Linked DNA regions of Phytohabitans rumicis. The protein of the gene in region 2 interacts with the protein of the main gene of each other region in a pairwise test. Links are inferred from orthologs where the notes say so. Each region holds a gene or a part of one and is shown on either strand. Other genes may lie near its edges.

Region 1 (14,377 bases), 3.4 Mb from region 2 along the record:
CGGCTCGCCCGCGCCGGCGTCGACATCACCGCGTGGAACCGCACCCGTGCCAAGACCGAGGCGCTCACCAGCGACGGGGTGCGCGTCGCCGACCGCATCACCGACCTGGCCGACCGCGACGTCGTGTTCACCATGGTGTCCGCCTCGACCGACCTGGAGTCGGTGCTCACCGGCGACGGCGGCCTCCTGACCCGCGCCGACGCGGCCCCCGGCGTCATCGTCGACTGCTCGACCGTGTCCCCGGAGGCGTCGGCCGCGATGCGGGCCGCGGCGGCCGAGCGGGGCGTGGAGTTCCTCGCCGCCCCGGTCAGCGGCAACGGAAAGGTCGTCGCCGCCGGCCGGCTCAGCCTGGTCGTCTCCGGCCCCGAGCCGGTCTACCAGCGGGTCGCGCCGCTGCTCGCCGAGCTGGGCCAGGCCACGACGTACGTCGGGGAGGGCGAGACGGCGCGGCTGGTGAAGATCTGCCACAACCTGCTGCTCGGCGTGGTCACCCAGTCCCTGGCCGAGATCACCGTGCTGGCGGAGAAGGGCGGCGTCTCCCGGGCGGCTTTCCTGGACTTCCTCAACAACAGCGTGATGGGCTCCATGTTCACCCGCTACAAGACGCCGTCGTTCGTCAAGCTCGACTACACGCCGACCTTCACCCCCGTACTCCTGCGTAAAGACTTCGACCTCGGCCTGGCCGCGGCGCGGGAGCTCGGCGTGCCGATGCCCGTCGCGGCCCTGACGCAGCAGATCGTGCAGGGTACGATCGGTGCAGGTCGCGGCGGCGACGACTTCGCCGTGCTGCTCGACCAGCAGGCCGCCAGCGCCGGCCTCGACCTCAAGCCGGAGGCCGCCGACGTGGACGACGGTCTAGGAGGTGAGCGTCCATGAAGGACTCTGCACTCGCTCTCGCGCCTACCGGTCTGCTGATCGGCGGGCAGTGGCGGCCCGCCGACGGCGGCGGCGTCATCGAGGTGTACGACCCGTCCACCGCCGAGCCGTTCGCCCAGGTGCCGGACGCCACAGTGGACGATGCGCTCGCCGCGGTCGGCGCGGCCGCCCAAGCGGGGCCGTCATGGGCCGCCACGGCGCCCCGGGAGCGGGCCGAGGTGCTGCGCCGGGCGTTCGAGCTGATGACCGAGCGCGCCGAGCCGCTGGCGCGGCTCATCGTCATGGAAAACGGCAAGGCGCTGCGCGATGCCCGCGGCGAGGTCGCCTACGCCGCCGAGTTCTTCCGGTGGTACGCCGAGGAAGCGGTCCGCGCGTCCGGCTCCATCGGCACCGCGCCCGCCGGCGCCAACCGCATTCTCGTGGTGCGCCAACCGGTCGGGGTGTGCGTGCTGGTGACCCCGTGGAACTTCCCGGCCGCCATGGCCACCCGCAAGATAGGACCGGCGCTGGCGGCCGGCTGCACCGTCGTCCTGAAGCCGGCCAGCGACACCCCGCTCACCGCCCTCGCGATGGGCGCCATCCTGGCCGACGCCGGCGTGCCGCCGGGCGTCGTCAACGTGCTGCCGTCGCGCCGCTCCGGCGCGGTCGTGTCGGCGATGCTGCACGATCCCCGGGTACGCAAGCTGTCCTTCACCGGCAGCACCGAGGTGGGCCGGATCCTGTTGCGGGAGGCGGCCGACCGGGTCGTCAACACGTCGATGGAGTTGGGCGGCAACGCGCCGTTCCTGGTGCTCGACGACGCCGACGTGGACGCCGCGATCGCGGGTGCGATGGTGGCGAAGATGCGCAACGGCGGCGAGGCATGTACGTCGGCCAACCGCTTCTACGTGCACCGGCGGGTGGCCGACGAGTTCTCCCGCGGGCTGGCCGAGGCGATGGCAAAGCTCGTCGTCGGCCCGGGCCTCGACCCGGCCACCGAGGTCGGCCCGCTCGTCAACGAGCCGGCCGTGGACAAGGTCGACGAGCTGGTCTCCGGTGCCCTCGACGGCGGTGCCCGGGTGCTCACCGGCGCGGGCCGGCCGGACGGTCGCGGCTGGTACTACCGGCCCACCGTCCTCGCAGATGTCGACCCGGCTGCCGCGATCCTGCGCGAGGAGATCTTCGGCCCGGTGGCGCCGCTCGTGGTCTTCGACGACGTCGAGGACGCGGTGGCTCAGGCCAACGACACCGACTTCGGGCTGGTGTCCTATCTGTACACCGGCGACCTGGCGCGCGGGCTGCGGGTGGCCGAGGCGCTGGAGGCCGGCATGGTGGGCCTCAACCGCGGGCTGGTCAGCGACCCGGCGGCCCCGTTCGGCGGGGTGAAGCAGAGCGGCATCGGTCGCGAGGGCGGCCACGACGGCCTGCTGGAGTACCTGGAGTCCAAGTACATAGCCGCATCCTGGTAACCCTCACGAGATCGCGGCCAGGACGCGGTCGGGGGTGATGGGGAGGTCGCGGACGCGTACGCCGAGCGCGTCGGCGACCGCGTTGCCGATGGCTGCCGCCGTGGGGCCCTGGGCGGCCTCGCCGGCGCCCACCGACGGCTCCTCCTGGCGGGACAGCAGCTCCACGTCGACCGGCGGCGCCTCGCTGAAGCGCAGGATCGGGTAGCTCTCCCAGTCGACGCTGGTCACCCGGCGGCGGTCGAAGCGTACCCGCTCCTTGAGCGTCCAGCTGGTCGCCTGGACGGCGCCGCCCTCGATCTGGTTGCGTACGCCGTCGGGGTTGACCACCAGGCCGACGTCGACGGCGACGGCCAGCCGGCGTACCCGGATGTCGTGCACCGCCTCGACCTCGGCGACCACCGCGCAGTACGCGCCGTGGTCCTTGTAGCGGGCGAAGCCGATGCCGCGCCCCACGCCCTCCTCGGCGTCGGGCGAGCCCCAGCCGCCCAGTTCCGCGGCGGCGCGCAGGACCGCGCGGGCGCGCGGGTCGGTCAGCTGCGCGAGGCGGTAGTCCAGCGGGTCCCGGCCGGCGGCTTCGGCGAGTTCGTCCATGAAGGACTCGATCGCGAAGACGTTGAGGAACGCGCCCAGCGACCGCAGGGACGACGAGCGTAGCGGCGCGCGCAGGGCCCGGTGGGCGCGGATCCGGCGGTGCGGGAACGTGTAGCTGGGTATGGCGTTGCGCGCGGTGCCGGCACCCCGTTGCGCGGGCGGGTCGGCCGGGGGCGGCAGCTCGTGCGGGTGGGCGAGGTGGGCCGCGGCGAGCAGGCCGGGGCTGCCGGCGTACCCGGGGCGGGCGACGTGGCCTTGGCTCCACACGTCGTACGACCAGGTGGCCACGGTGCCGTCGGCGTCGAGGCCGGCCGCCACGTCGGCGGTCATGGCCGAGCCGAACGGGGCCCAGGTCAGCTCGTCGCGCCGGCTCCAGCGCACCTGCACCGGGCGGCCGGGGACCGAGCGGGCCAGCAGCACGGCGTCGAAGGCGGCGTCGTCGGCGGCGTTGTGCCCGTACGAGCCGGCGCCCTCGACGTGGCGCACCTCCACCCGCTCGGCGGGGATGTCCAGCGCCTGGGCGATCGCGCCGCGCAGGGCGTAGATGCCTTGGCTGTGCGTCCACACGCGAACGACGTCTCCGTCCCACGCGGCGACGGCACAGCTCGGCGCCATCGAGGCGTGTGCCAGGAACGGCCGGCTGTAGCTGGCCCGCAGCCAACGGGCGACCGGAGCGGGGGCACCGGACTCGTCCACAGTGGAGCTGTCGACCGGCCCGGAACGCAGGTACGCCGGCAGGTCGTCCTCGTCGGGGAGCGTGTCCTCCTCGTGCCAGCGGGCCGCCTTGGCGAGCGCCTCGGCGGCCCGGTCCGCGGCGTACTCGGTCTCGGCGACCACGCCGAGGAAGCGGCCGTCCAGGTAGAAGTCGGCGGTGGTGTCCACGCCGAGCAGGACGGCGCCGGGGGAGGGCGGGCGCACCACCCGGCCGTACGCCTGGCCGGGCAGGCGCAGGTCGTGCACGAAGCGCGGCCGGCCGGTGACCTTGTCGGGCAGGTCCAGCCGGGGCGCGCTGGTGCCGACGACGCGCGGCCCGCCCGAACGCGAAGACGGGGCCGCGAGCGTGGCGGAGAGGTCCACATGTGCCGCCAGCGCCCAGTACGTCGTGTCGCCGAAGGCCCCGTCGCGGACCACCGCCGTGGCCGGCTCCAAGCCCGCCGCGGTGACGAGCCGTGCGCGTACCCCGGCACAATGCTGGCGGAGCGCGGAGCCGGAGACGGCGACGGACATGCTGCCGGCGGTGAGGCCCTCGTCTGGACCGTCCACTGTGCTCGCCGGGAGCATGCGGATCCGGCTCAGGTCGACGTCCAACTCCTCGGCGGCGATCTGGGCCAGCGCGGTGAGGATGCCTTGGCCGAGCTCCACCTTGCCCACCCGTACGTGGACGGTGCCGTCCGGTGCGAAGCGAACCCTCATGCGGTGTCCCGGGCGGCGCGGACGACGGCCCGGACCATCCGTTGGTGCGCGCCGCAGCGGCACAGGTGGCGGTCGAGGGCGGCGGCGACGGTCGCGGCGTCCGGGTGCGGGTCCGACGCCAGCAGGGCGGCGGCGCTGACCAGGATGCCGGAGACGCAGTAGCCGCACTGGGCCGCCTGCTCGGCCAGGAACGCCTCCTGGACCGGATGCGGCGTCAGCCCTTCGATGGTGGTGACCTGCTTGCCGGCGGCCGACCACAGCGGTAGGTCGCAGGAGGGCGCGGGCCGGCCGTCGAGGAGCACGAAGCAGGCGCCGCACAGGCCCATGCCGCACCCGAAGCGGGTGCCGAGGAGCCCCAGCTCACCGCGGAGCGCGTCGAGCAGCGTCCGGTCCGGCGGACCTTCGACGGTTTGGCGCTCGCCGTTGATGATCAGCTCAAAGCAATCGATTGCGCCACTCTACAGCGCGTTGCCGAACGTGTCGCACCGCTTCGGGTCGCCGGTGCGGTAGCCGTGGTCGAACCACTGCTGGCGCTCCTGTGCGCTGCCGTGCGTGAACGCCTGCTCGTTGACCCGGCCGGTGCTCTGGCGCTGGATCGTGTCGTCGCCCACCGCGGCGGCGGCGGTCAACGCCTGCTGGATGTCCTGCTCGGTCACGCCGGTGAAGAGCGGCTGCCCGCCGGCGTCGGTGGTCTGCGTCGCCTTGTTGGCCCAGACCCCGGCGTAGCAGTCCGCCTGTAGCTCCAGCAGCACCGAGAGGGCGTTGGCGTTGCCGGGGTCGCGCTGCTGCTGGCGGCGCATCTGGGCCTCGGTGCCGAGCAGCGTCTGCACGTGGTGGCCGTACTCGTGGGCCGTGACGTACGCCTGGGCGAACTGGCCGGGCGCGCCGAACCGGTTGGCCAGCTCGTCGTAGAAGCTCAGGTCGATGTAGACGTGGTTGTCGGCGGGGCAGTAGAACGGGCCGACGCCCGAGTCGGCCGCGCCGCATCCGGTCGACACCGCGCCGGAGAAGTAGCGGGTCGTCGCGGTCTGGTACGGCCGGCCGAAGTTCTCCGGCAGGCCGCGCTGCCAGTACGCCTGGATGGAGTTGATGAACGCAAGGTTGACGCAGGCCGGGTTGTCGAACCGGTTGGCGTTCTCCCGGGAGCATGCCTGATCGAGTTGGGTGTTGTCGGCGGTCTCGGTGTCGCTGCCGGTGAGCCCGCCGAGGCTGCCCAGGCTGCCGAGCCCGCCCAGCCCGCCCTGGCCGAGGCAGAGGAAGCCGAGCAGGCAGACCAGCACCACGGCCACGACGAGGAGGCCGCCCTTGCCGGCGGGCAGCTTGAAGCCCGGACCAGGCAGGCGTGGGCGTCCCCCACCCCGCGTGCCGCGCATGTCCTCGACCTGGCTGGTGTCGAGGTCGGCGTCCTTGTTGAACTCCACGCGATCATGCTAAGACCACAAATCCGGCAATACGGTCTAAAGGGCGTTGCCGATCTTGATCACTAATGCGTTGGGAGCCCGCCGGACGGCCCGGTAGAATCGCTCCCGTGCTGCTCTGCGAAGGCTGAGCTTTCAGGAGCCGACCGGGTCGATGACCGGCCGGCTCTTTGGTGCGCCCTGAGACAGCCTTCGATCCCCCAGAGAGCGAGTTCACGAGATGATTACCGCCACCGGCCTGGAGCTTCGCGCCGGCGCCCGGATCCTGCTGTCCGACACGACGCTGCGCGTGCAGCCGGGCGACCGGATCGGCCTGGTCGGGCGCAACGGCGCCGGCAAGACCACCACGCTGAAGGTGCTGGCCGGCGAGGGCCAGCCGTACACCGGGCAGGTCGACCGGCGCAGTGTCGTCGGCTATTTGCCGCAGGACCCGCGTACCGGAGATCTCGAAGTCACCGCCCGCGACCGGGTGTTGTCCGCGCGCGGCCTGGACACCCTCCTGGCCGAGATGCAGCGCCTGGAGGCCGAGCTGGCCGCGGGCGACGACCGCCTCCTGCGCCGGTACGGCACCCTGGAGGATCAGTTCGCGTCGCTGGGCGGATACGCGGCCGAGGCCGAGGCCGCCCGCATCTGCGCCAACCTGGGCCTGCCCGACCGGGTGCTGGCGCAGACCATCGGCACCTTGTCCGGCGGCCAGCGGCGCCGCATCGAGCTGGCCCGGATCCTCTTCCGCGACGCGGGCGAGGACGGCGCCGGCATCCTGCTGCTCGACGAGCCGACCAACCACCTGGACGCCGACTCGATCACCTGGCTGCGCGGCTACATGGCGGCCCACAAGGGCGGCCTGATCGTGATCAGCCACGACGTGTCGCTGCTCGACGCGGTGGTCAACAAGGTCTGGTACCTGGACGCCAACCGGTCCGTCGTGGACATGTACAACCTCGGCTGGAAGGCGTACCTGGAGCAGCGCGAGACCGACGAGCGGCGGCGGCGCCGGGAGCGGGCCAACGCCGAGAAGAAGGCCGGCGCGCTCATGGCCCAGGCGGACAAGATGCGGGCCAAGGCCACCAAGACGATCGCCGCGCAAAACATGGCCCGCCGGGCGGAGCGGCTGCTGTCCGGTCTGGAGGACGAGCGGGTCGCGGACAAGGTTGCCAAGGTGCGGTTCCCGACGCCGGCGTCGTGTGGCCGCACCCCGCTCACCGCGACCGGGCTGTCCAAGTCGTACGGGTCGCTGGAGATCTTCACGGACGTCGACGTGGCCGTGGACCGCGGCTCCCGGGTGGCGATCCTGGGCCTCAACGGCGCCGGCAAGACCACCCTGCTGCGGATGCTCGGCGGCCTGCTGGAGCCGGACACCGGACAGGTGCTGGCCGGGCACGGGCTGCGGGTGGGCTACTACGCGCAGGAGCACGAGACGCTCGACGTCGAGCGCACCGTGCTGGACCACATGCGCAGCGCGGCGTTCGAGCAGTCGGACACCGACCTGCGCAAGATCCTGGGCGCGTTCCTCTTTTCGGGTGACGACGTTGACAAGCCCGCCGGCGTGCTGTCCGGCGGCGAGAAGACGCGGTTGGCGCTGGCCACGCTGGTCTGCTCGGGCGCCAACGTGCTGCTGCTCGACGAGCCGACCAACAACCTCGACCCGGTCAGCCGCGAGCAGGTCCTGGACGCCATCGCCCGCTACCCCGGCGCGATCGTCCTGGTGACGCACGACCCGGGCGCCGTACAGGCCCTGAAGCCGGACCGCGCCATCCTGCTCCCGGACGGTGACGAGGACGCCTGGAGCGACGACCTGCTGGAGCTCGTCGAGCTGGCCTAGCCGGGGTGGAGTGCGGCGGCGAGCAGCACGGCGGTGGCGGCGCCGACCCCGACGAGGAGCAAGGGGGCGGCACCGGCGGTCCGGCCCGGCGTTCCGGGGCGGTCGCGGCCACCGCAAGCCACGGGAAGAACGTCAGCCACGCCTGCTCCACCCCGCCCCGGGCCAGCCCGGCCAGCACAGTGGACAGCACCGCCACGGTGGCGCCCACCAGGAACGGCCACCCGGGCGTGTTGCGCACCTTCCGCAGGCTGGCGACCAGCGCCGGGCCCGCGGCGAGCAGCAGCGCGACCAGGCTGATCCCGCCCCACCAGAGCACCGGGCGGTCGCGCTGCGCGGCCAGCAGCCCGTCCACCCAGCGGAACCCCTGCAACTGGGCCACGCCCACCGGCACCAGCGCGCCGGCCGCGGTGACCAGGTTGAGCGCCGCCCGCCGGCGGGCGAAGTACAGGCACACCAGCGACAGGCCCATCCACGGCACGGCGAACGAGAACATCGCCGCCACGCCGAGCAGCAGCCCTGCCGTACCCGCCCAGGCGGCCGCCTGCACGCCCGTGCGGCGGTGATCGCTGGCCCGGACCCCCGCCGCGACCATCGCCGCGACCAGGACCGCGACGAGCGCGTCCAGGCTCGCGCACAGCCATATCGAGTACGGCGAGAGCGCGACCACCGGTAGGTAACGGCGGCCCGGCAGGTCGCCGCAGACGCCCCGCACCGCGACGAGGACCAGCGGCACCAGCAGCGCCCCGACGCCGGTCAGCAGCGCGCCCACGGCCAGCGGCTCGGTGATTCCGGCACGGTGCAGCCAGCGCAGCACCAGCGCGGGGCCGGGCGGCGCGCCGGGGTGGAACGCCTGCCCGTACAGCCCGGCCAGGCCGTGTACGAGGGCCAGCGAGACCGTCCACGCCAGACCGGCCAGATAGCCGGTGACCAGTACGAATGGCCAGCCGGCCCGGTCCCACCAGCCACGGGCCACGACGGCCAGGACCACCGCGGCCACCGCCGGCGCGAGCAGGCTTCGCGGCCCGACCGTCCACGAGTACGCGCCGAGGAACGGCGCCGCGGACGTGCCGAGGCCACTCGCGAACCGCGTCGCCAGCCAGGTGAACGCGAGTCCGGCGGCGACGAGGGCGAGCCACCCGAGAAGATCTCGGCGCGTCACCCTCGCATCGCTCATCACGGCGCACCACGGTATCGGGTAGGCGACAAGGTGTGCGTGTCGCTTGGCTTAGCGATGATATCTAGCGCATGATCGTTCGAGGCGGTCTAATAGGTGGGACCGCAAAGAAACCGCACAGTCTGGGACGTGAGGAATCAACATGGCAGCCACCGGCACAGCCACCAGCACTGAGAAGGGTCGCCGGATCGTCGGAGCCGAGCGTCAGACGCTCGCCAAGGACCTGGTCAAGCGGTATACGTCGGGTGAGAGCATTCGTGCTCTCGCGGCGTCGACCGGCCGTTCGTACGGGTTCGTGCACCGCGTACTGACCGAATCGGGCGTGCAGCTTCGCCAGCGCGGCGGCGCTCGTCGCCGCAAGAAGGCGTGAGCACTCTTTCGCCTGTTCCGCACCCGCCCGCCGTCGGAAACCCCCGATGACCTCCGACAGCGGTGTTCGGCTGGATTGCGCCGGGCCGGTCGCGACTGTCACGTTGTGCCGGCCCGACGTGCTCAACGCGCAAACGCCTGCGATGTGGACGGCGTTGCGTGAGTTCTCCCGCGACCTGCCCGGTGATGTGCGGGTCGTAATCGTACGGGGCGAGGGCCGGGCCTTCTCCGCCGGGTTAGACCTTTCACTAGTGAGTGGTGAAGGGATGAATTCTTTCACGGAGATGGCCCGGATCACCCCTGAGGAAAGCGCCGATCGCATTCACGGCTTTCAAATGGGATTCACGTGGTTGCGCCGGCCTGACATCGTTAGCATCGCAGCGGTGCAGGGGCATGCGATCGGCGCCGGATTCCAGCTCGCGTTGGCGTGTGATCTGCGCGTACTCGCCGACGACGCGAAGCTATCCATGGCCGAGGCGGCACTGGGTCTCGTACCCGACCTCGGCGGCACCAAACGCCTCGTGGAACTGGTCGGTTACGGCCGCGCGTTGGAGCTGTGCGCCACCGCGCGGCGGGTGGACGCGGTCGAGGCCGAGCGGATCGGGCTGGCCAACCTGGTGGTGCCCCGCGCCGACTTGGACGGTGCCACCAACGACCTGGCCGCAGCCGTGCTCAACGCACCCCGCAACGCCGTCATCGAGGTCAAAGCCCTGCTCAGCGGGGCCGCCGACCGGTCGTACGCGGAACAGGACCGCGCGGAGCGGGAGGCGCAGACGCGCCGGTTCCGCGACCTGGCCGGGCTGGGCGAGTAAGGATTACCCGGGAACATCGGGCTTACCTGGCGAGTTCTGTCGTACGGGCGGTGGAGACTGGACCCGCGGACGGCTTTGGAGGTGACCGGTGTCATACGGCGGCATGGGGGGCTGGGAGACGCTACGTGCGCTCCGGGCCAAGGACAAGGTCGCTGGCCACCGGCTCACCCGGGGCACCGGCAGCCGGATCGTGGCCTTCGCCAGGCCGTACCGCCGGGACATCGTTGTCTTCTTGATCACCGTGGTGATCGCCGCCGGGATCGGCGTGGCGACCCCGGTGCTCGCGGGCGACGTTGTCAACGCGATCACCCGCGGCGGCTCCGAAGCCGGCGCGACGGTGGTCCGGCTGGCGCTCTTCATCGCCGGCCTCGCCGTCGTCGACGCGCTGCTCTCGCTGGCCCAGCGCTGGTATTCGGCCCGCATCGGCGAGGGCATCATCCTCGACCTGCGCACCCAGGTCTACGACCACGTGCAGCGGATGCCGTTGCAGTTCTTCACCCGTACGCAGACCGGCGCCCTGGTCAGCCGCCTCAACAACGACGTGCTCGGGGCGCAGCGGGCGTTCACCTCGACGCTGTCCGGCGTTGTCAGCAACGTGATCCAGCTGGTCCTCACCGCGGCGGTGATGTTCACCCTGTCGTGGCAGATCACCACGCTTTCGCTGTTCATGCTGCCGCTGTTCATCCTGCCCGCCCGGCGGGTCGGCCGGCGCCTCGCGGAGATCACCAAGGAGGGCTACGACCTCGACGCGAAGATGAACGCCACGATGACCGAGCGGTTCGGCGTGGCCGGCGCGCTGCTGGTCAAGCTCTTCGGCCAGCCGGACGCGGAGGCGCGCCGGTTCGCGGTCCGCGCCGAGCGGGTCCGCGACATCGGCATCCAGTCCGCGATGTTCTCGCGCACCTTCTTCGTCGCCATGCTGCTGGTGGCCTCGCTCGCCCAGGCCCTCACGTACGGGCTGGGCGGCTGGCTGGCGGTCACCGGCAGCGTCAGCGCCGGCACGGTCGTCACGCTCGCGCTGCTGCTCACCCGGCTCTACGGCCCGCTGACCGCACTGTCCAACGTGCGCGTCGACGTGATGAGCGCGCTGGTCTCGTTCGACCGGGTCTTCGAGGTGCTCGACCTCGCGCCGTCCATCGCGGAAAAGCCCGACGCGGTCGACATCCCGGCGGGCGCCGGCCGGCTGGAGTTCCGCGACGTGCGCTTCCGCTATCCGTCCGCGGCCGAGGTCTCGCTCGCCTCGCTGGAAGACGTCGCCGCGCTCGACCGCACCGTCTCCGAGCCGGTGCTGCGCGGCGTGTCCTTTGTGGTCAAGCCCGGCCAGATGGTGGCCCTCGTCGGCCCCTCCGGCGCCGGCAAGTCCACCACCTCGATGCTGGTCTCCCGGGTGTACGACGTGACCGAGGGCGAGGTGCTCGTCGGCGGCGTCGACGTGCGCGACGCCACGCTCGGCTCGCTGCGCGACACGATCGGGGTGGTCACCCAGGACTCGCACCTCTTCCACGAGACCATCGCCGACAACCTGCGGTACGCCAAGCCCGACGCCACCGACGACGAGCTGTGGGCGGTGCTGCGCGGCGCCCAGGTCGAAGACCTCGTCCGGTCCCTGCCCGACGGGCTGGACACGATGGTCGGCGAGCGCGGCTACCGCTTCTCCGGCGGCGAGAAGCAGCGGATCGCCATCGCCCGACTGCTGCTCAAGGCCCCGTCCATCGTGATCCTCGACGAGGCCACCGCACACCTCGACTCCGAGTCCGAGGCGGCCGTGCAGCAGGCGCTCGCGGTGGCGCTGACCGGGCGTACGGCCCTGGTCATCGCGCACCGCCTGTCCACCGTGCGCAACGCCGACCAGATCCTGGTGCTCGACGACGGCAAGATCGTGGAGCACGGCCGCCACGACGAGCTGGTCGGCGTGGGCGGGCTGTACGCCGAGCTCTACCGCACCCAGTTCGCGGTCGCCGACTCGCCCACGCCCTACGGCGAGGGCGACACCCCCGAGCCGGTCACCGTCCCCGGCCGGGCCTACCCCGACGAGACCTGAGCGGCGCGCAGCCGGGCAAACGCGTCGGCGAGCGTGTCCACCGTGTAGTGCGCGTTGAGGCCGCTCGGGTTGGGCAGCACCCACAGGCCGGTGCGGCCGAGCGCCTCGGCCTGCCGCCCGAACGTGGCCCCCGGCCGCCCGAACCCGATCCGGTACGCGGTCACCCCGACCACCGCCAGCCAGCGCGGCCGCCACCGGGCCACCTTCTCAGCCAGGACCTCGGCGCCGGCGACCAACTCGTCCCGGGTCAGCTCGTCGGCGCGCGCCGTGGCCCGGGCCGCCACGTTGGTGATGCCCAAGCCGTACGCCAGCAGTTCGTCCTGCTCGGCCGGGGCCAGTTGGCGCGGCGTGAAGCCGGAGCGGTGCAGCGCCGGCCAGAAACGGTTGCCCGGACGGGCGAAGTGATGGCCGGTCGCGGCGGAGTACAGACCGGGGTTGATGCCGCAGAAGAGCACCGCCAGACCCGGCCCGACGACGTCCGGGATGGTCCGCCCGGCCGCCGAGGCCAGCTCCTCCTTGGACGGCCGCATACCCCCTCCTCCCACTCGCCGTTTCACACTCCCGCGCGCCACGCCTGCTCGCGCGCGTCGATCAAGGGCTTTTGCGTCGATCAAGGGCAAACGGTCGTGGAAAAGAGATCAAACCACGGCCATATGCCCTTGATCGACGCAAAAGCCCTTGATCGACGCGGCCGGCCGTGCAGGCGCGGGCCCCGTACGCCCGCTCGCTCAGCCCCAGATCCACGCGGATCATCCTGCCAGCCGAGTTTGATCAGGGACTTTCTACGCAGACGCGCCGGCAACACGCCCGACAAACTCCCTGATCACCGTGGAGAGGCGGCGGAGGGGGCCGCGGGGGTGGGTGCGGGAGGAGAGTTCGTCCGCGGCTAGGGCGGACAACGGCGTGGACCGGGCGAAGGCTAGGCCGTCGGCGTAGGAGCCTTGGGTGGGGCGGGTGGCGGCCCAGGAGGCGAAGGCGGTCGGCCATTCCGGGCCGAAGGACGCGGCCAGGAGGGGCCAGTGGCGGGCCACGTCGGCGGCGCGTTTGCGCAGGAGGGCGCGGCGGGCGGCCTCGACGGGTACCGGGTCGAAGCCGTCCGGCACCGGTGCGCCGGCGACGAGGGCCGCCACGAGCGCGGCCTGCCGGTCGGCGAGCGTGCGCGGTGTCTCCTCGGTCGCACGCGCGGCGGCGCCCGTAGGCGGCGTCATTCCATCGGCGGCCGCGTCCGTTTGGGGTTTCGGTTCGTGGCGCCGCTGGAAAAACGCCGCCGCGCCGCCGCGCGTACTCATGTGATGACCGGGTAGCCGGAGGCGGCGGCGATCGCGTCCAGTTCGGCGCGCAGGGTGGCGGCCGGCGGGTAGTGGCCGTCGCGTTCCAGCATCAGGGCCGGCGGCCGGCGCCGGGCGCACAGCTCCCCGACCAGGTCGAGCACCTCCCGCGGCACCGCGTCGGTGTGCGTGTCGTGGTAGATCCCGTCGTGTTCGGCGCCGCCGGCCACGTGGACGTACGCCACCCGCTCCAGCGGCAGCCGGCCGAGCAGGTCGGTCGGCTCGGTGCCCCGGTTGCGGGCGTTGGCGTACACGTTGGCGATGTCGAGAAGCAGCAGCGCCCCGGTGCGGTCGAGGATCTCGGTCAGGAACGCGCCCTCGTCCAGCTCGTCGTCCGGCCAGTCGAAGATCGCGGCGATCGGTTCCAGCGCGATCGGCACCGGCAGCTCCGCCTGCGTGCGGACAACGTTGGCGACGACCGCGTCGACCGCCTCCCGCGTCCGCGGCAGCGGCAGCAGGTGCCCGGCCTCCAGCCCGCCCGCGCGTACGAACGCGATGTGCTCGCTCACCAGCGGGGCCCCGAGCCGTTCGGCCACCGCGGCCAGGTGCGCGACCCGCGCGGGGTCGACGGGCTCCGCGCCGCCGAGCGACAGCTTCACGCCATGGGGTACGACGGCAGCACCCTTGCCCCGGAGGGCGGCGAGGGGAGCCGGCAGCGGCCCGGAAGACGGCACCGACTCCGCGACGACCTCGGTGAACGCCAGCCCGGGCAGGTCGGCCACGAACCCGGAGATCTCCGGCCGCCAGCCGATGCCCACGCCGAACGACGGGGTGGTCATCCCCCGCATCCTCCGCCGCCGCAGCCGCCTCCGCCGCCGTCGGACGAGCCACCGCTGTCCCCGCCGGAGGAGCTGCCGCCGTAGGAGCCGCCGGTGCCACCCGCCGACGCGTACGCCCGCTGGATCTCGGCCTCGGCGGCGAATGCCGGGTCGAGCGCCCACAGCGACGCGGCGCCGAAGAGCCCGACGCCGAGCGCCACGCTCGCCGCGCCGTACGTCGCGTAGGCCGGCGCGCTCGACGGCGACAGGTACTCGTGCCGGCGGCGCATGTCGTTGAGGGCTGTGCGGGCGGCCATGGTGTGCCGG
Region 2 (15,687 bases):
CGCCCGCGACGTACACGCTCCGCGCCACGAGGTCAGCCTATGCGGCCAGGCTCCACTTGATCGGGCGCCCCGGATCTCTCTGCCCGTACACTGATTACGTGTACGAGCCGATAGGCCAGGTTCTCACGGGTGACGAATTCGATGGACTCCCGGAGGATCCGCGTCGCGAGCTTGTCGATGGAGTCATTCGCATGGCGGCCACCCCCACCTCCTGGCATCAGGAGGTCGTCGATGCCCTGAAGAACCAGATGGCTGCTGTCTGCCCGCCGGATCTCAAGGTCCTCCGGGAGCAGGAGATCAGGCTGGACGAGCGACTTCGCCGCAATCCCGATCTTTTGGTGGTGCATGCGGACGCTTACAGCCGTCGTCGCAGCCGGTACTTCGCCTACGAAGTAGTGCTTGCCGTCGAAGTCGTGAGTCCGGGTTCGGAGACGGACGACCGCCGGGAAAGCCCGCACAGTACGCCGCGGGTGGGATCCAGCACTATTGGCGGGTGGAGATCGAGCCGGTGATCGAGCTGCACACGTTCCGCCTTGGAGACACCGGATATGTCGAATCCGGAATCTTCACCGCGGGCGACACGGTCGCCGCTCCCGGGCTGGTGTGGGCGACGGTGGACGTGTCCGCATTGGAGGACTAGTGCCGAGCCGGTTCGAGTCGCACATTGATCGCATGATTCGGGAGGCGCAGGAGCGGGGCGAGTTCGATGACCTCCCCGGATCCGGCAAGCCGCTGCCCGGGCGCGGCGAGCCGTACGAGGAGAACTGGTGGCTCAAGGACTGGGTGCGTCGCGAGGAGCTGACCGGGATCGCGCCCACGTCACTGCGGATCCGCAAGGAGGCCGAGGAGCTCATGGAGACCGTGGCGAAGAAGCGGTCCGAGCAGCTCGTCCGCGAGTACGTCACCGACCTGAACGAGCGGATCCGCCAGGCCAACCGCGGTCAGGTCGACGGCCCGCCGGTGGTCATCGACGAGGTCGACGTCGACGCGGTTGTCGCGGCCTGGCGAGGCTCGCGTTAGAAGTCCCAGCGGGTCGCGCCGTGCGGCTCGGCACTGGCGACGCCGTACGCCGTGCGCAGGTTGAGCCGGTACAGGTACCAGGGCGGCGGGCCGCCACTGGGCGCGGTGAACGGCGCGGTGAGCGCATCGCCGTCCACCTCGGCGGGCCAGCCGTTGTCGCGGTAGACGGCGGCCAGGCGTTCCAGCGTCGGCCGGTCGGTGACCCGGCTCGCCTCGCCCTCGAGGACCAGGTCGAGGGTCGCCAGGTGGGCGGAGACCGTGCAGGCCGGATTGGCCGCCAGGTTGCGCGACTTGCGGGTGCCCGGTCCGCTGACGAAGTAGAGGGCGCCGTCATGCCACGTGGCCCCGATTCCGGCGGAGTGCGGGCGCCCGTCCGGCCGTGCGGTACCGAGGAAGTACGGCGTGTCGCGGTCCGCCGGACTGTTGGCCAGCTCGTCGCGGGGCCGGCTCCACGGCAGGGCCGGAGATCCGTACTGGTCGAGGTTGGTAACCGTGGTGGGCTCTCGGTCAGTCATGGTCCGCCTCTTTCTCGTGTCCTCCTAAGCATCTACGAGTGAGACGGGCCGAGCGGGGGCGCCGCCGGTGCCGACGGCTTAGATGTTGAAGAAGGTGCGGCTGAAGGTGCCAGGAATCGAGGCGGTGTCACCGCCGCCGGAGACCTGGACGTTGGTGTAGCTCACGCTGACCAGCACCCGGCGCTGCCCGCCAGGACATGCCAGCGTTGTCGATGGTGGTGAGAGGGTGAGTGAGCCCGACACCTGGCCGTTCTTGCCGGACGTGAAGTCGCCCGACGCGCTCACCGGCCCGGAGACTTGGGTCTTCTTCGGGTCACTCGGGAAGTTGCCGCCGTTGTTGCGGCACGCGTACACCGCGGTGGCGTCGGCGGTTGCCGTCACCGTGATGGTGACGTTGTCGCCGAGCCCAGCGATCTTGAAGTTGACGTCGAGGTTGCCTGCGTTATTGGGTCCGCTCGCGCTGGAGCGGAGGAAGTGTGGGTTGTCGGCCAATGCGGGACTGCTCACTGCGAACAGGGCAAAGAGCGCAAAGGCGAGGATGGCTATGAGGCGTCTCATGATCCCCCAATCGACGCTGATGAGTGGGATGAAGACGGTAGGCGGCGTCCCCGCAAGACAGCCTGCGCGCCCGCGAGTATGCGTTTCAACGCCCGGGAGAACACCCTTGGTGTCTAAAGGTTTACTGAGTGTAACCTGTGTGCCCTCATGATCCGCTGACCAGCCGATGGCCGATCAAGGGATTTGTCGCCGATCAAGGGCAAATGGTCATGGTTTGGAGATCAAAGTACGGCCATATGCCCTTGATCGACGGACAAAGGGGGCGCGTGGCACGCGCCGGATCCGGGGTGCTCACGCGATCGACTCCGTGCCGATGCCTGCCGGCCATCTGGACGAAAGGTTGCAGCTTTGGAATGATCAACCGGCAATAACCTACATAGAGGAGCCGGCGTGTTCGAGATCCCCCGCCCCGCCGCGGCCCTCGCCCGGCGCCGGTTCCTGACCGTCGCCGGGGCGGCCACCGCGCTTGCCTTCACCGTCGACTACCGGGGGCGCCCCGAGGCGCGGGCCGGTGGGGCGGCGCTGCGGGAAGACCCGTTCACGCTCGGGATCGCGTCGGGCGACCCGCTGCCGGACTCGGTCGTCATCTGGACGCGGCTGGCCCCGAAGCCGTTCGAGCCACTGTCCGGCATGGACAGACGGGACGCGTCGGTCGAGTGGCAGGTCGCGACGGACGAGCGGTTCCGGCACGTCGTGCGCAGCGGCGTCGCGACCGCGCGCTACGAGTACGGCCACAGCGTGCACGTCGACGTGCGCGGGCTGAAGCCCGGGCGGCAGTACTACTACCGCTTCCGGGCCGGGCGGTGGCAGAGCGAGGTCGGCCGCACGCGGACGGCGCCCGCCGGGCCGTCGTCGGGGCTGACGTTCGCGTTCGCCTCCTGCCAGTACTGGGGGGACGGCTACTACACCGCGCACCGCCACCTCGCCGCCGAAGACCCGGACGTGGTGCTCTTCCTCGGCGACTACATCTACGAGTACGGCATCGCCGCCGCAGGCGGGCTGCGCAACGTGAGCACCCCGGTGCCGAGCCAGTTCCGCACCGAGACGGACACGCTCGACCGCTACCGGCTGCAGTACGCGCTCTACAAGAGCGACCCGGACCTGCGGGAGGCGCACCGGGTCGCACCGTGGATCGTCACGTGGGACGACCACGAGGTGCAGGACAACTACGCCGGGCTGGTGTCCAAGACCAACGCCCCGGTCGAGGACTTCCTGGTACGCCGGGCCAACGCCTACCGCGCGTACTGGGAGAACCTGCCGCTGCGTACGCCACAACCGCAGGGCCCGGACATGCGCCTGCACCGCCGGTTCGGGTACGGCGACCTGGCCGACTTCACCGTGCTGGACACCCGGCAGTTCCGCTCCGACCAGGCGCAGGGGGACGGCTGGGACCCGGACTCGCCGGCCCGCCGCGACCCGGCCCGGACGCTCCTCGGCGACGCCCAGGAGCAGTGGTTCCTCGACGGGCTGCGGGATTCCCAGGCCACCTGGAACATCGTGGCCAGTCAGGTCGTGATGAGCCAGATGGACCTCGACCCGACCGCGGGGCAACTGTTCAATATGGACGGCTGGGACGGCTACCAGGCGCAGCAGGACCGCGCGCTGGCCGGGCTCGCCACCCGGCCGAACCCCGTCGTGGTCACCGGCGACGTGCACAGCAGCTACGCGTTCGACCTGAAGCGGGACGTCGCCGGGCCGACCATCGGCGTCGAGCTCGTCGGCACGTCCATCAGCAGCGCCGGCAACGGCATGGACATCTCGCCCATGGGCCAGAAGTTCCTCGACAGCAACCCGCATCTCAAGCTGGTCAACGAGCGGCGCGGCTACGTCGTGTGCCGGCTGACCGGCAGCGAGCTGCGCGCCGACTTCCGCATCCTGCCGTACGTCGACCGGCCGGGCGCGCCGGTCAGCACGCACCGGTCGTTCGTCGTCGAAGCCGGCAACCCCGGCCTGAACCCGGCCTGAGGGGGCAGCGTATGTCTAGGCGTCTGATGTGGACGGTCGTGGCCGGCGGACTCGTGCTGCTGGCGTCGAGCACGCCGGCCACCGCCGAGCGGACCCGGCCGCAGCTCGCCCTGTCGACCGACGTGTCCACCGTGGAGGTGCTGCCGCAGCCGTGCCCGCGCAGCGGCTTCGAGCTCCGGTTCAAGAACGCGGGGGCGCGCGCGGTCTACGCGGACGCGTTCGTGGACGCCCCGGACGAGCTGCGGGTGTCCCGCGAGGTGGTCACCAGCTACCTGCCGGCCGGGTACGAGCTGAAGATCCGCGTGCAGGTCACCGCCGTGGTCGGCACCGCACCCGGGGAGTACGCGCTGGCGCTGCGCGCCGGGGATGCCCGGCTGTCGCTGCCGGTCACCGTGCTGCCCGCGCCGGAGAACCCGACCGGCAACCTGGCCCGCTTCGCGACCGTCGTCGCCTCCTCCGAGCACCTACCGGTCTACCCGGCCTGCGGTGCCACCGATGGCGACCGGGACTCGGCCCACTGGGCGACCACCACCGGCTGGAACGACGGCACCCGCGGCCTCTTCCCGGACTGGCTGCAGGTGTCCTTCGCCACCGAGGAGACCGTGGGCCGGGTGGATCTGTACACGTTGAACTCGACCCGCTACCCGGCGGCCCGGTACGGCCTGCGGGACTGGGACGTCCAGGTGGACAGCGGCGGCCAGTGGGTGACCGTGGCGCAGGTACGCGGCAACACCGCGGGCCTGGTCAGCACCGCCTTCCCGCCGGTGCTGACCAAGGCCGTACGCGTCCTGGCGCTGGCCAGCAACGAGGGCCTGACGTACTCCCGGGTCGTGGAGCTGGAGGCGTACCCCGGCTAGTCCTCGTCGAGCTCGTCCAGCCGGGCCAGCCAGGTGGCGAAGCGTTCGATCGGCGTCTCGAACTCGGGGTTGAGGTCGACGAAGTCGCGCAGCCGCTCGGACACCCACTCCAACGAGACGCTCTCCTCGCCGCGCCGCTCGGCCAGCTCTTCGATGCCGCGGTCAGTGAAGTACATGCAGGGCCGCCTCCAGCAGCGCGGCCTGCTCGGCCTCGTGCAGCTTGGCGGAGCCGACCGCGGGCGCGGCCGCCGCCGGGCGGGAGATCCGTCGCAGGCTCACGCCCTCCAGGTGCTCCAGCAGGTTCAGCGCGATGAACGACCAGGCGCCCTGGTTGGCCGGCTCTTCCTGCACCCAGGCGAAGTCGGTCGCGTTCGGGAACGCCGACAGGGTGGCCCGCAACTCCTCGACCGGCAGCGGGTAGAGCTGCTCCATCCGGATGATCGCGGTGTCGGTGACGCCCCGCTCGGCGCGCGCCTGGAAGAGGTCGTAGTACAGCTTGCCGGTGCACAGCAGCACCCGCCTGACCTGCTCCGGGCGCGGTCCGCCGGAGTCAGGAATGACGGTCTGGAACGTACCGGTGGTGAAGTCTTCCACGCTGGACACCGCGAGCCGGTGCCGCAGCAGCGACTTCGGCGTGAACACCACCAGCGGCTTGCGCTTGGTCGACAGGCCCTGGCGGCGCAGCAGGTGGAAGTAGTTCGCCGGGGTGGTCGGGTTGGCCACCCGCATGTTGTCCTCGGCGCACAGCTGCAGGTAGCGCTCCGGCCGCCCGGAGGTGTGGTCGGGGCCCTGGCCCTCGTGGCCGTGCGGGAGCAGCAGGGTCAGCGACGACTGCTGGCCCCACTTGACCTCGCCGGAGGAGATGAACTCGTCCACCACGGACTGCGCGCCGTTGGCGAAGTCGCCGAACTGCGCCTCCCACAGCACCAGCGCCTCGGTGTTCTCCACCGAGTAGCCGTACTCGAAGCCCATCGCCGCGTACTCGGACAGCAGCGAGTCGTGTACGAAGAACCGGGCCTGGTCCTTGGCCAGCGCGGACAGCGGCAGGTAGTCGTCGCCGGTGTTGGCGTCCACGATGGACGCGTGCCGCTGGACGAACGTGCCGCGGCGCGAGTCCTGCCCGGCTAGCCGGACGGTGACGCCGTCGTTGAGCAGCGCCCCGAACGCCATGATCTCGCCGAAGCCCCAGTCGATGTGGCCCTCGGCGGCCATCTTGGCCCGCCGGTCCAGCAGTTGCTGGATGCGCTTGTGCGGGGTGAAGCCCTCGGGCAGGTTGACGTGCGCGTCGCCGACCGCCTTGACCACGGCCGGGTCGACCTTGGTGTCGACCGCCGGCTCGGGCTCCGGCTGGCGTACCCGGGTGGGGCGGGTGCCGGTCGTGGCCGCGTCGCGGGTGGCCTTGAAGACCTGCTCCAGCTGCGCCTGGTAGTCGCGCAGCAGCTCCTCCGCGTCGCCGACGGTGATGTCGCCGCGGCCGATCAGCTCCTCGGTGTAGAGCTTCCGGACCGAGCGCTTCTTGTCGATGATCGCGTACATGAGCGGGTTGGTCATCGACGGGTCGTCGCCCTCGTTGTGCCCCCGCCGGCGGTAGCAGACCAGGTCGATGACGACGTCCTTGTTGAACGCCTGGCGGTACTCGAACGCGAGCCGGGCCACCCGCACGACGGCCTCGGGGTCGTCGCCGTTCACGTGGAAGATCGGCGCCTGGATCATCCGGGCCACGTCGGTGGAGTAGAGCGAGGAGCGGCTGTACTCCGGGGCGGTGGTGAAGCCGACCTGGTTGTTGACCACCACGTGCACCGAGCCGCCGGTGCGGTAGCCGCGCAGCTGTGACAAGTTGAGCGTCTCGGCGACCACGCCCTGGCCGGCGAACGCGGCGTCGCCGTGCACCGCGAGCGGCAGCACCGTGTAACCCTCGAGCTTGAGGTCGATCCGGTCCTGCTTGGCCCGGACGATGCCCTCCATGACCGGGTCGACGGCCTCCAGGTGGGACGGGTTGGCGGTCACCGAGACGGTGATCGCGTGCTCGCCGTCCGGGGTGGTGAACTTGCCGACCTGGCCGAGGTGGTACTTGACGTCCCCGGAGCCGTGCGCCGACTTCGGGTCGATGTGCCCCTCGAACTCGTAGAAGATCTTCTCGTACGGCTTGCCGACGATGTTGGCCAGCACGTTGAGCCGGCCGCGGTGGGCCATGCCGATGACGACCTCGTCCAGGTCGGCCTCGGCCGACGCCTGCAGGATCTCGTCGAGCAGCGGGATCAGCGACTCGGCGCCCTCCAGCGAGAAGCGCTTCTGGCCCACGAACTTGGTCTGCAGGAACGTCTCGAACGCCTCGGCCGCGTTGAGCCGGTTGAGGATGTGCTTCTGCTCACCGGCGTCGGGCTTGGCGTACTTGAGCTCGATCCGTTCCTGGATCCAGCGCCGCTCCTCCGGGTCCTGGATGTGCATGTACTCCACGCCCACCCGGCGGCAGTAGGAGTCGCGCAGCACGCCGAGGATCTCGCGGAGCTTCATCCGCTGCTTGTGGGCGAAACCGGCCACCGGGAAGTGGCGGTCCAGGTCCCACAGCGTCAGACCATGTTCGAGTACGTCGAGGTCGGGGTGCTTGCGGATCTGAAACTCCAGCGGGTCGGTGTCGGCCATGAGGTGGCCCCGGACCCGGTAGGCGTGGATCAGCTCGTGCACCCGCGCGGTCTTGTTGATCTGACCCTCGGAGCTGGCGTCGACGTCGCGCACCCAGCGCACCGGCTCGTACGGCAGGCGCAGCGAGGTGAAGATCTCGTCGTAGAAGCCGTGCTCGCCGAGCAGCAGCTCGTGCACGGTCTTGAGGAACTCGCCGGACTGCGCGCCCTGGATGATCCGGTGGTCGTACGTGCTGGTCAGCGTGATGATCTTGCTGACGGCGAGGTCGGCCAGGCTCTCCTCGGACATGCCCGCGTACGGCGCCGGGTACTCCATCGCGCCGACGCCGATGATCGCGCCCTGCCCGGTCATCAGCCGCGGCATCGAGTGCACGGTGCCGATGCCGCCCGGGTTGGTCAGCGAGATCGTGGTGCCGCCGTAGTCCTCCATGGTCAGCTCGTTGCGGCGGGCGCGCCGGACCACGTCCTCGTACGCCTGCCAGAACTGCCGGAAGTCCATCTGCTCGGTGCCCTTGATGCTCGGCACCACGAGGGTGCGCGATCCGTCCGGGCGGGCCAGGTCGATCGCGATGCCGAGGTTGACATGCTCCGGCTCGACCACCGCTGGCTTAGCGTCGACCTCGGCGTACGAGTTGTTCATCTCCGGGTGCACGGCCAGCGACTTGATCAGCGCGTACCCGATCAGGTGGGTGAAGCTGACCTTGCCGCCGCGGCCCCGGGCGAGGTGATTGTTGATCACGATGCGGTTGTCGACCAGCAGCTTCGCCGGCACGGCCCGCACGCTCGTCGCGGTGGGCACCGCGAGCGACGCGTCCATGTTCTGCACGATCTTGGCGGCGACGCCGCGGAGCTGAGTGGTCTTGGCTCCGGCCGGCGCGCTCGGGCCCTTCGCCTTCTCCGCCTTGGGGGTCGCGGCGGGCTTCGGCTTCGCCGCGGGCGCGGATACCGGCGGCGTGACCTCGGCCTTCTCCGCTGGTGGCGCGGGCGAACCGGCATCCGTCGCCGGCTTGTAGTCGGCGAAGAAATCGTGCCAGGCGGGGTCTACGCTGGATGGGTCGGCGAGGTACCGCTGGTACATCTCCTCGACGATCCATTCATTGGGGCCGAACCCCGCGAGCGGGTTTTCCTGCGATGCCTGTTGGGTCGACACGGCCGGTTTTCGCCTCTTTCAGCGGTTGACGCGGAAGACGGCATCAAGGCTACGCCAGCCAGTTGATCATGGGGTGTGCAGCGCGACACGCTAGTGCGTTGCTGCACACCCCATGGTCGGACTTCGGTCAGCTCACATCCCTCGTACGGGTGATCAAGGTGCCGACCGTTCCGGTGGCCAGGGCCCAGACGACCAGCACGACGGCGCCCACCCAGAAGGCCGGCTGATTCGGTAGGTCGGTGCCGCTGACCATCAGCCCGGACGCGATCGATGGCATGCCGTACTGGAGGTCTCTGATCCAGTCCAGGTCGAGCCACTGCGCGAAGAGCGTGAAGACGATCGCCGCGGCGGCCGTACCCAGCAGATAGAGCGCGACCGCGGTGACCGTCGCGCCGATCTGGCTGCGGATGAGCACGCCGAAGCCGACGCCGAGGATCCCCCAGAGCAGGTATGCCACCAGGTTGAGCAGGATCGCCCGGGTGACCGCCCACTCGCCGAGCTGGCTGGTGAAGTCCTCGGTGTTCAGGAAGATGATCGTCGCCGGGATGTTGATCGCGGTCGTGACCAGCCAGAAGAACGCCCCGGCCAGCGCCGCCATCGCCAGCTTGGCCGCGATCACTGCGGTGCGGTGCGGCGTCGTGAGGAAGGTCGTGGTCACGGTCTGGTGGTGGAATTCACTCGTGATGAGCACGATGCCGATGAGCATCACGAAGAGCAGCCCGAAGAACTGGCCCGAGGTGTAGAGGTTGGCGGCCTGGTACACCACGCTGCCGGTCGCCTCGAAGGTGGCCGCGTCCTCCGTGGACATCCCCTCCGTGCTGGGGTCGTTCAGCAGGTAGTGCGCCTGCAGCGCGTTGATCAGGAACGCCAGCGCCAGCATGCCGAGCGCGCCGAGCCCGAAGAGCCACCAGGCGTTGGTCGTCCGGAGCTTGAGGAACTCGCTGTGGACCAGCTTCATCGGATCGCCGCCTTCCCCGCGGTCAGCTCCAGGAACACCCGTTCCAGGTCGGGCCGCTCGACGGTCAGCTCGTGCAGCTCGACCGCGGCCTTCAGGGCGACCCGGCCGACGGCCGGCGCGTCGACGCCGCTGACCAGCAGCGCGCCGTCGCCGTTGGGCGTGACGGTGGCGTTCTGCGCGACCAGCGCCGCGGTCAGCTCGTCGACCTGCGGGGTACGGACCCGAACCTGGACGCTGTGCGCCATCGAGTCCATCACCTGGTCGACCGTGCCCTGCCGGACCAGCTTGCCGGCTGCGATGATCACCAGGTCGTCGGCGAGCAACTGCATCTCGGACAGCAGGTGGCTGGAGACCAGGATCGTGCGGCCCTGCCCGGCGAGCGTCTTGAGCAGGTCGCGCATCCACCGGATGCCCTCGGGGTCCAGGCCGTTGGCCGGCTCGTCGAGCACCAGCACCTTGGGATCGCCGAGCATCGCGGCGGCGATGCCCAGCCGCTGGCGCATGCCCAGCGAGTACCCCTTGAACTTGCGCTTAGCCGCCGGGGTCAGGCCAACCAGGGCCAGCGCCTCGTCCGCCCGGTGGCGCGGGAACCCGGCCGCCGCGCAGATCACCCGCAGGTGGTTGATGCCGGTACGGCCCTTGTGCGCGCTGGACGCCTCCAGCACCGCGCCGACGTGCCGCAGCGGTTCGGGCAGGTCGGCGTACCGCTGGCCGCTGATGGTGGCCACCCCGGCGGTGGGGCGGACCAGGTTGAGCAACATGCGAAGGGTGGTCGTCTTACCGGCGCCGTTCGGGCCGAGGAAGCCCGTGACTCGCCCCGGTGCGACGGTAAACGACAAATTGTCGACCGCTCTGACGTTTTTGTAGTGCTTCGTCAGCCCGGACACGATGATCTGTCCGTCGGACATTTCTCTCCTCCCGTGAGCGCGCGGTGCTGGCTGCAAGCCGCTCTCGCGCCGCACACAGGGTGGCGGGTAGAAGCAAGATTTTCAATTCGCGCGACGGTCCGCCACCCGGATCACGTGCTTCAACCCGGACCAGACCTCGTCGATCGCGCACACCTTGACGTCCACCCGGCCGGCCGCCAAAGCGAAGTCGCGTACGACGTTCTCGTCGAGGTCGGTCTGCCGGCCGGACGCGCGCTTCGGCCAGGCGATCCACAGTGACCCGGCCGGTGTGGTCAGCGGGTGCAGCACCGGCCACCGCTCGGCCAGCCGGGCGCGGTCCGGACAGAAGCACAGGATCACGTCGTACGGGTCGGGCCCGGGGACCTGGTCGGCCGCGACGCCGTCGATCGCGAACCCGCCCGGCGCGCCGTCGAAGAGGACCAGGGAGTCGGCGCCGATGCCCAGCTTGCGGGCGAGAGGAGTACCCGAGTAACCAGCCACGGCACGTACGGTCTCACATCGCCAGCCAAGCGCCACGCGCGATACACGCTCGGGATACTCCCTGATCACCGTGGATGCCTACACAGAGAGCATGGCTGTACTGCTCACCAGCACCGCTCCCGCGGGTACCACCGGAACCAGCGGATACTCCCTGCTGATCGCCGACGACCGGGATCAGGTCGCCGCCGCACAGCGGCTGCGCTACGACGTCTTCGCCGCGGAACTGGGCGCCCACCTGCCCACCGCCGGCACGGGACTCGACGTCGACGAGTTCGACGAGTTCTGTGACCACCTCATCGTGCGCGAGGAGCCGAGCGGGGCGGTGGTCGGCACGTACCGGATGCTGCCGCCGCAGGCCGCCGCCCGCGCCGGCCGCCGTTACGCCGACAGCGAGTTCGACATGCGGGCGTTCAGCCCGCTGCGCGACCACCTCGTGGAGACCGGACGGTCCTGCGTGCACCCCGACCACCGCACCGGCGCGGTGATCAACCTGATGTGGGCCGGCATCGCCCGATACCTGCACCTGAAGAACCTGCGCTGGCTGGGCGGCTGCGCCTCGGTGCCGCTCGCCGGCGGGCCGGCCACGGCCGCCGGCGTCTGGGACCTGGCCCGCACCAAGCACCTGTCGCCGCCCACGCTGCGGGTGCGCCCGCGCCGGCCGTGGCTGGCCGAGCCGGGTGCGGCGGCGGCGGTCGCGGCCCACACCGGCCGGGCCGCCGTGCCGCCACTGCTGCGCGGCTACCTGCGGCTGGGCGCGTGGATCTGCGGCGAGCCGGCGTACGACCCGGACTTCGGCGTCGCCGACCTCTACGTATTGCTGTCCCTCGACCGGATGGACCCGCGGTACCTCAAGCACTTCCTTGGAAGCAGCCAGCCCAGCCTTGGGGACGTCAAGTGAGCGGGCTCTGGCAGCCGCGGTCGGAGTGCGGGCCGGCGTGCCTGCCCACCCCGACGCGGGCGAGCGCGTCTCGCGGGTACGGCAGGTGGGCCGGCTGGCGGCCCTGATCGGAGCAGTGTTGCTGGGTGTGACGCTCCTGCCCGTACTCCCGCTGCTGAATCAGCGTGGGCGGCGCGCCGCCGGACGGGCCTGGGCCCGCGCGGTGCTGGCGGCGCTGCGGGTCCGCCTGGTCACCCGCGGGCGGCTGCCCACCGAGCGGGCGCTGCTGGTGGCCAACCACATCTCGTGGCTGGACATCGTCGCGCTGCTCGCGTTGGCGCCGGCGCGGATGCTGGCCAAGCACGACGTGCGCGGGTGGCCAGTGATCGGGCCGCTGGCGGCCGCGGCCGGCACGATCTTCGTCGACCGGACCCGGCCGCGGGCGCTGCCGGGCACGGTGGCGCAGGTCGCCGCGGCCCTGCGGGCCGGCGGGGTGGTCGCGGTCTTTCCGGAGGGTACGACCTGGTGCGGCGCCATGTTCGGACGGTTCCGCCCGGCGATGTTCCAGGCGGCGGTGGACGCGGACGCGAAGGTGGTGCCGGTAGCGATCAACTACGGCGAGCGGCCGACGACCGTGGCGTTCCTGGGCGACGACAGCCTGTGGGTGTCGCTGCGGCGGGTGCTGGCGGTGCCGCGGCTGGTCGTGTCGGTGACGGCGACGCCCGCGCTGTACCCGGAGGCGGTGGCGACCCGCCGGCACCTCGCCCGGGTGGCCGAGTCCGCGGTACGCACCGAGCCCTCCGTCTCCCAACGCTCCGTCGACCTGGCGGCGTGAGCGCAAGGAAGGGCACCTTGTTATCGCTTTTTGCATAACAAGGTGCCCTTCCTAACGCGCGGCGCAAGCGCGCGGCGAGCTGGTGTATCGCGATGTATCGCGTTATGCTGAGCGGCATGCGCACCTGGACGGTCGACGCCTCGCAGCGGCTCAGCTTCGACGAGCCGGTCACCCGCCTTGACGTATACCTCATCTCGGGCCGGCTCAACGTCGTCGCGGCCGACGGCCCGGCCCGCGTCGAGATCGGCAACGTCGGCCGCAAGCCGGTCATCGTCGAGGAGCACAACGGGCGGCTGGTCGTGCGGCACGAGCGCCCGCGCAAGTGGTCCGGCCTGTGGTTCTGGTTCAACAAGGGCTACCGGGCCGACGTGTCGATCGCCGTGCCCGCGGGCGTGCAGGCCGATCTGCATCTCGTCGACGGCGAGGTCGTCGCCTCGGGTCTGCGGCAGGACACCAGCGTCACCGTCACGTCCGGCCGGGTCACGCTCATGGGGCTCGGCGGACGCACGGTCGCCAAGCTCGTCTCCGGCCCGGTCGAGGCGCTGGGCGTGGCCGGCGACCTCACGATGGAGACGATCTCAGGGGAGCTGATCCTCGCGGACAGCCCGGCCGAGCGGGTGCACGCGCGTACCGTCTCGGGCGCGATCACCTGCGACCTCGACAACCCCCGGCGCAGCGAGATCCGGCTCAACACCACCTCCGGCAGCGTGACCGTCCGGGTCCGCGAGGACAGCGACCTCGCGGTCCACCTGCACTCGACGTCGGGGCGGATCACCAGCGCGTTCCCGGAAGTGCGGCCGAACGGTCAGACGTGGACCCAGGAGGCGCAGGGCGTGCTCGGGTCCGGGGAGGGCAAACTGTGGGCGACCGCCACGTCGGGACGCATTGCCCTGCTGTCCCGGCCAGCGCCCGAGGCCGAGGATGACGACGTATGACCGCAGTGTTCAGCCACGGGCGGCTGCGCCTCTACCTGCTCAAGCTGCTCGACGACGGCCCCAAGCACGGCTATGAGCTGATCCGGTTGCTGGAAAACCGCTTTCTCGGGCTGTACGCGCCGAGCGCCGGCACCATCTATCCGCGGCTGCAGCGGATGGAGGCCGAGGGCCTGGTCGCGCACACCGCCGCCGGCGGCCGCAAGGTGTACGAGATCACCGACGCCGGCCGCATGGAGCTGCGCCAGCGGGCGGGCGAGTTGGCGGCGCTGGAGTCGGACATCCGCGCCTCGGTCGAAGACCTGACCTCGCTGGCCAACGAGATCCAGGACGAGGTGCGTGGCTCGGTGCGCGACCTCAAGCGGGAGCTGAGCGAGGCGACCCGGGAGACCAGGCGCAGCCGACGGGAGTACCGGTGGGAGTTCGCGTGGGGCGCGTCGCCGGAGCCCCCGCCGGCCGCCCCCGCCGACGACAGCGCGATCGAGGACCTGCAGAAGCGCATCGACGAGTTCGCGAAGGAGGTCCGCGAGCTGGTTCGCGCCGCGCACCTCACCGAAACCCAGGCTCGTGCGGCGACCCGGGCGCTGGACGCTACGCTCGCTGCGTTGCGGCGCCTGTTCAGAGGGTGACCTTTTCTCAGCGTGTTCTCAGCTAGTCCCCAGACATGGCTCAGCGCCAGGGGCAATGATGTCTGCTATGGCCGCACCGCAGACTGAGGCGAGACTGCTCGTCGTCGAGGACGATCCCAACATCCTCGAGCTGCTGTCTGCCAGTCTGCGCTTCGCCGGCTTCGACGTGTCGACCGCCACCAGCGGCAGCGCCGCGGTCAACGCGGCCAAGGACCGGCGGCCCGACCTGGTCGTGCTCGACGTCATGCTCCCGGATCTCGACGGCTTCGAGGTCATCCGGCTGATGCGCGAGTCGGGCACCCGCACGCCGGTCGTCTTCCTGACCGCGCGCGACGCCACCGACGACAAGATCCGCGGGTTGACCCTGGGCGGCGACGACTACGTCACCAAGCCGTTCAGCCTGGAGGAGCTGACCGCCCGCATCCGGGCCGTGCTGCGGCGCACCGCCTCCGGCGACCAGTCGCCCTCCCGGCTCACCTTCGCCGACCTGGAGCTGGACGAGGAGACGCACGAGGTCTACCGGGCCAACCAGCGGATCCAGCTCTCGCCGACCGAGTTCAAGCTGCTTCGGTACCTGATGCTCAACGCCAACCGGGTGCTCTCCAAGGCGCAGATCCTCGACCACGTGTGGAACTACGACTTCCGGGGCGACGACAACATCGTCGAGTCCTACATCTCGTACCTGCGTCGCAAGGTCGACACGACCCAGCCGCGCTTGATCCACACCCTGCGTGGCGTGGGCTACGTCTTGCGAAAGCCGGCGACCTGACCGGGCGGGCGGCGGTCATGAAGAGGTTCGTCCGCCGTGTGCCACTGCGGGTCAAGCTCGTCACATCGGTGCTCGTACTGGTCGGCGCGGCGCTGCTCGTCATCAGCATCGGCAGCGCCATCGCCCTGCGCAGTTACCTGATCGACAAGGTCGACTCGGAGCTGCGTACGGCCAGCCCGATCCTGCGTACGTCGGCGATGAGCAATCAGAAGATCACCGTCAGCCTGCCCAGCGACTACCTGGTCGTGTACGTCGACCAGGAAGTGACCACCCTCGTCTACTACGACAACCAGTCGTTCAGCGAAAACCAGCTGCCGAGCCTGCCGACCGACTACGCCGGCTACCACGAGCACCTCAACAAGCCGTACACCGACGACGCGGCCGACCACAGGGTGCGGTGGCGGGTGCTGGTCACCCAGCTGCCCGACGGCAGGCTGATGGCGGTCGGGCAGAGCCTGGTCGACATCGACGAGGCGGTCACCCGGCTGATCTGGGTGGACGCGCTGGTCGGCGGCGCCGTACTGATCCTCCTGGCCGCCCTCGGCGCGGCGATCGTCCGCAGCAGCCTGGGGCCGCTGATCGATATCGAGCG

The links.
Region 1: the proteins of Prum_RS14790 (region 2) and Prum_RS31010 interact in binary tests that used the Escherichia coli proteins (3 or more experiments, as listed by UniProt). The link is inferred for Phytohabitans rumicis from one-to-one orthologs.

The regions. Positions count from the first base shown.
Region 1 is NZ_BLPG01000001.1:6,810,918-6,825,294, forward strand. Bases 5,381-8,267 are described here. They hold Prum_RS31010 (ABC-F family ATP-binding cassette domain-containing protein), read left to right. Parts: upstream 5,381-5,966; coding sequence 5,967-7,568; downstream 7,569-8,267. Other genes in these bases: ypfJ (KPN_02809 family neutral zinc metallopeptidase), read right to left, coding at 5,381-5,749. In the rest of the region: Prum_RS30985 (NAD(P)-dependent oxidoreductase), read left to right, coding at 1-876; Prum_RS30990 (NAD-dependent succinate-semialdehyde dehydrogenase), read left to right, coding at 873-2,324; Prum_RS30995 (xanthine dehydrogenase family protein molybdopterin-binding subunit), read right to left, coding at 2,328-4,328; Prum_RS31000 ((2Fe-2S)-binding protein), read right to left, coding at 4,325-4,777; more of ypfJ, read right to left, coding at 4,787-5,380; Prum_RS31020 (helix-turn-helix domain-containing protein), read left to right, coding at 8,885-9,112; Prum_RS31025 (enoyl-CoA hydratase/isomerase family protein), read left to right, coding at 9,159-9,923; Prum_RS31030 (ABC transporter ATP-binding protein), read left to right, coding at 10,027-11,964; mug (G/U mismatch-specific DNA glycosylase), read right to left, coding at 11,946-12,494; Prum_RS48875 (SCO6045 C-terminal-like domain-containing protein), read right to left, coding at 12,747-13,253; Prum_RS31045 (MbnB/TglH/ChrH family RiPP precursor modification enzyme), read right to left, coding at 13,250-14,071; Prum_RS31050 (TIGR04222 domain-containing membrane protein), read right to left, coding at 14,068-14,377. UniProt on the Escherichia coli protein: Genetic data indicate it may be involved in ribosome assembly or function.
Region 2 is NZ_BLPG01000001.1:3,388,224-3,403,910, reverse strand. What follows is about bases 4,878-9,074. They hold Prum_RS14790 (multifunctional oxoglutarate decarboxylase/oxoglutarate dehydrogenase thiamine pyrophosphate-binding subunit/dihydrolipoyllysine-residue succinyltransferase subunit), read right to left. Parts: upstream 8,708-9,074; coding sequence 5,078-8,707; downstream 4,878-5,077. Other genes in these bases: Prum_RS14785 (ABC transporter permease), read right to left, coding at 8,835-9,074; Prum_RS14795 (DUF6104 family protein), read right to left, coding at 4,912-5,091; Prum_RS14800 (discoidin domain-containing protein), read left to right, coding at 4,878-4,915. Also shown: pta (phosphate acetyltransferase), read right to left, coding at 1-28; Prum_RS14830 (Uma2 family endonuclease), read left to right, coding at 99-512; Prum_RS14825 (hypothetical protein), read left to right, coding at 494-640; Prum_RS14820 (DnaJ family domain-containing protein), read left to right, coding at 673-1,020; Prum_RS14815 (pyridoxamine 5'-phosphate oxidase family protein), read right to left, coding at 1,017-1,535; Prum_RS14810 (hypothetical protein), read right to left, coding at 1,614-2,042; Prum_RS14805 (alkaline phosphatase D family protein), read left to right, coding at 2,484-4,058; more of Prum_RS14800, read left to right, coding at 4,070-4,877; more of Prum_RS14785, read right to left, coding at 9,075-9,665; Prum_RS14780 (ABC transporter ATP-binding protein), read right to left, coding at 9,662-10,573; Prum_RS14775 (DUF3052 domain-containing protein), read right to left, coding at 10,655-11,053; Prum_RS14770 (GNAT family N-acetyltransferase), read left to right, coding at 11,145-11,951; Prum_RS14760 (DUF4097 family beta strand repeat-containing protein), read left to right, coding at 12,882-13,700; Prum_RS14755 (PadR family transcriptional regulator), read left to right, coding at 13,697-14,326; Prum_RS14750 (response regulator transcription factor), read left to right, coding at 14,394-15,095; Prum_RS14745 (sensor histidine kinase), read left to right, coding at 15,113-15,687. UniProt on the Escherichia coli protein: E1 component of the 2-oxoglutarate dehydrogenase (OGDH) complex which catalyzes the decarboxylation of 2-oxoglutarate, the first step in the conversion of 2-oxoglutarate to succinyl-CoA and CO(2).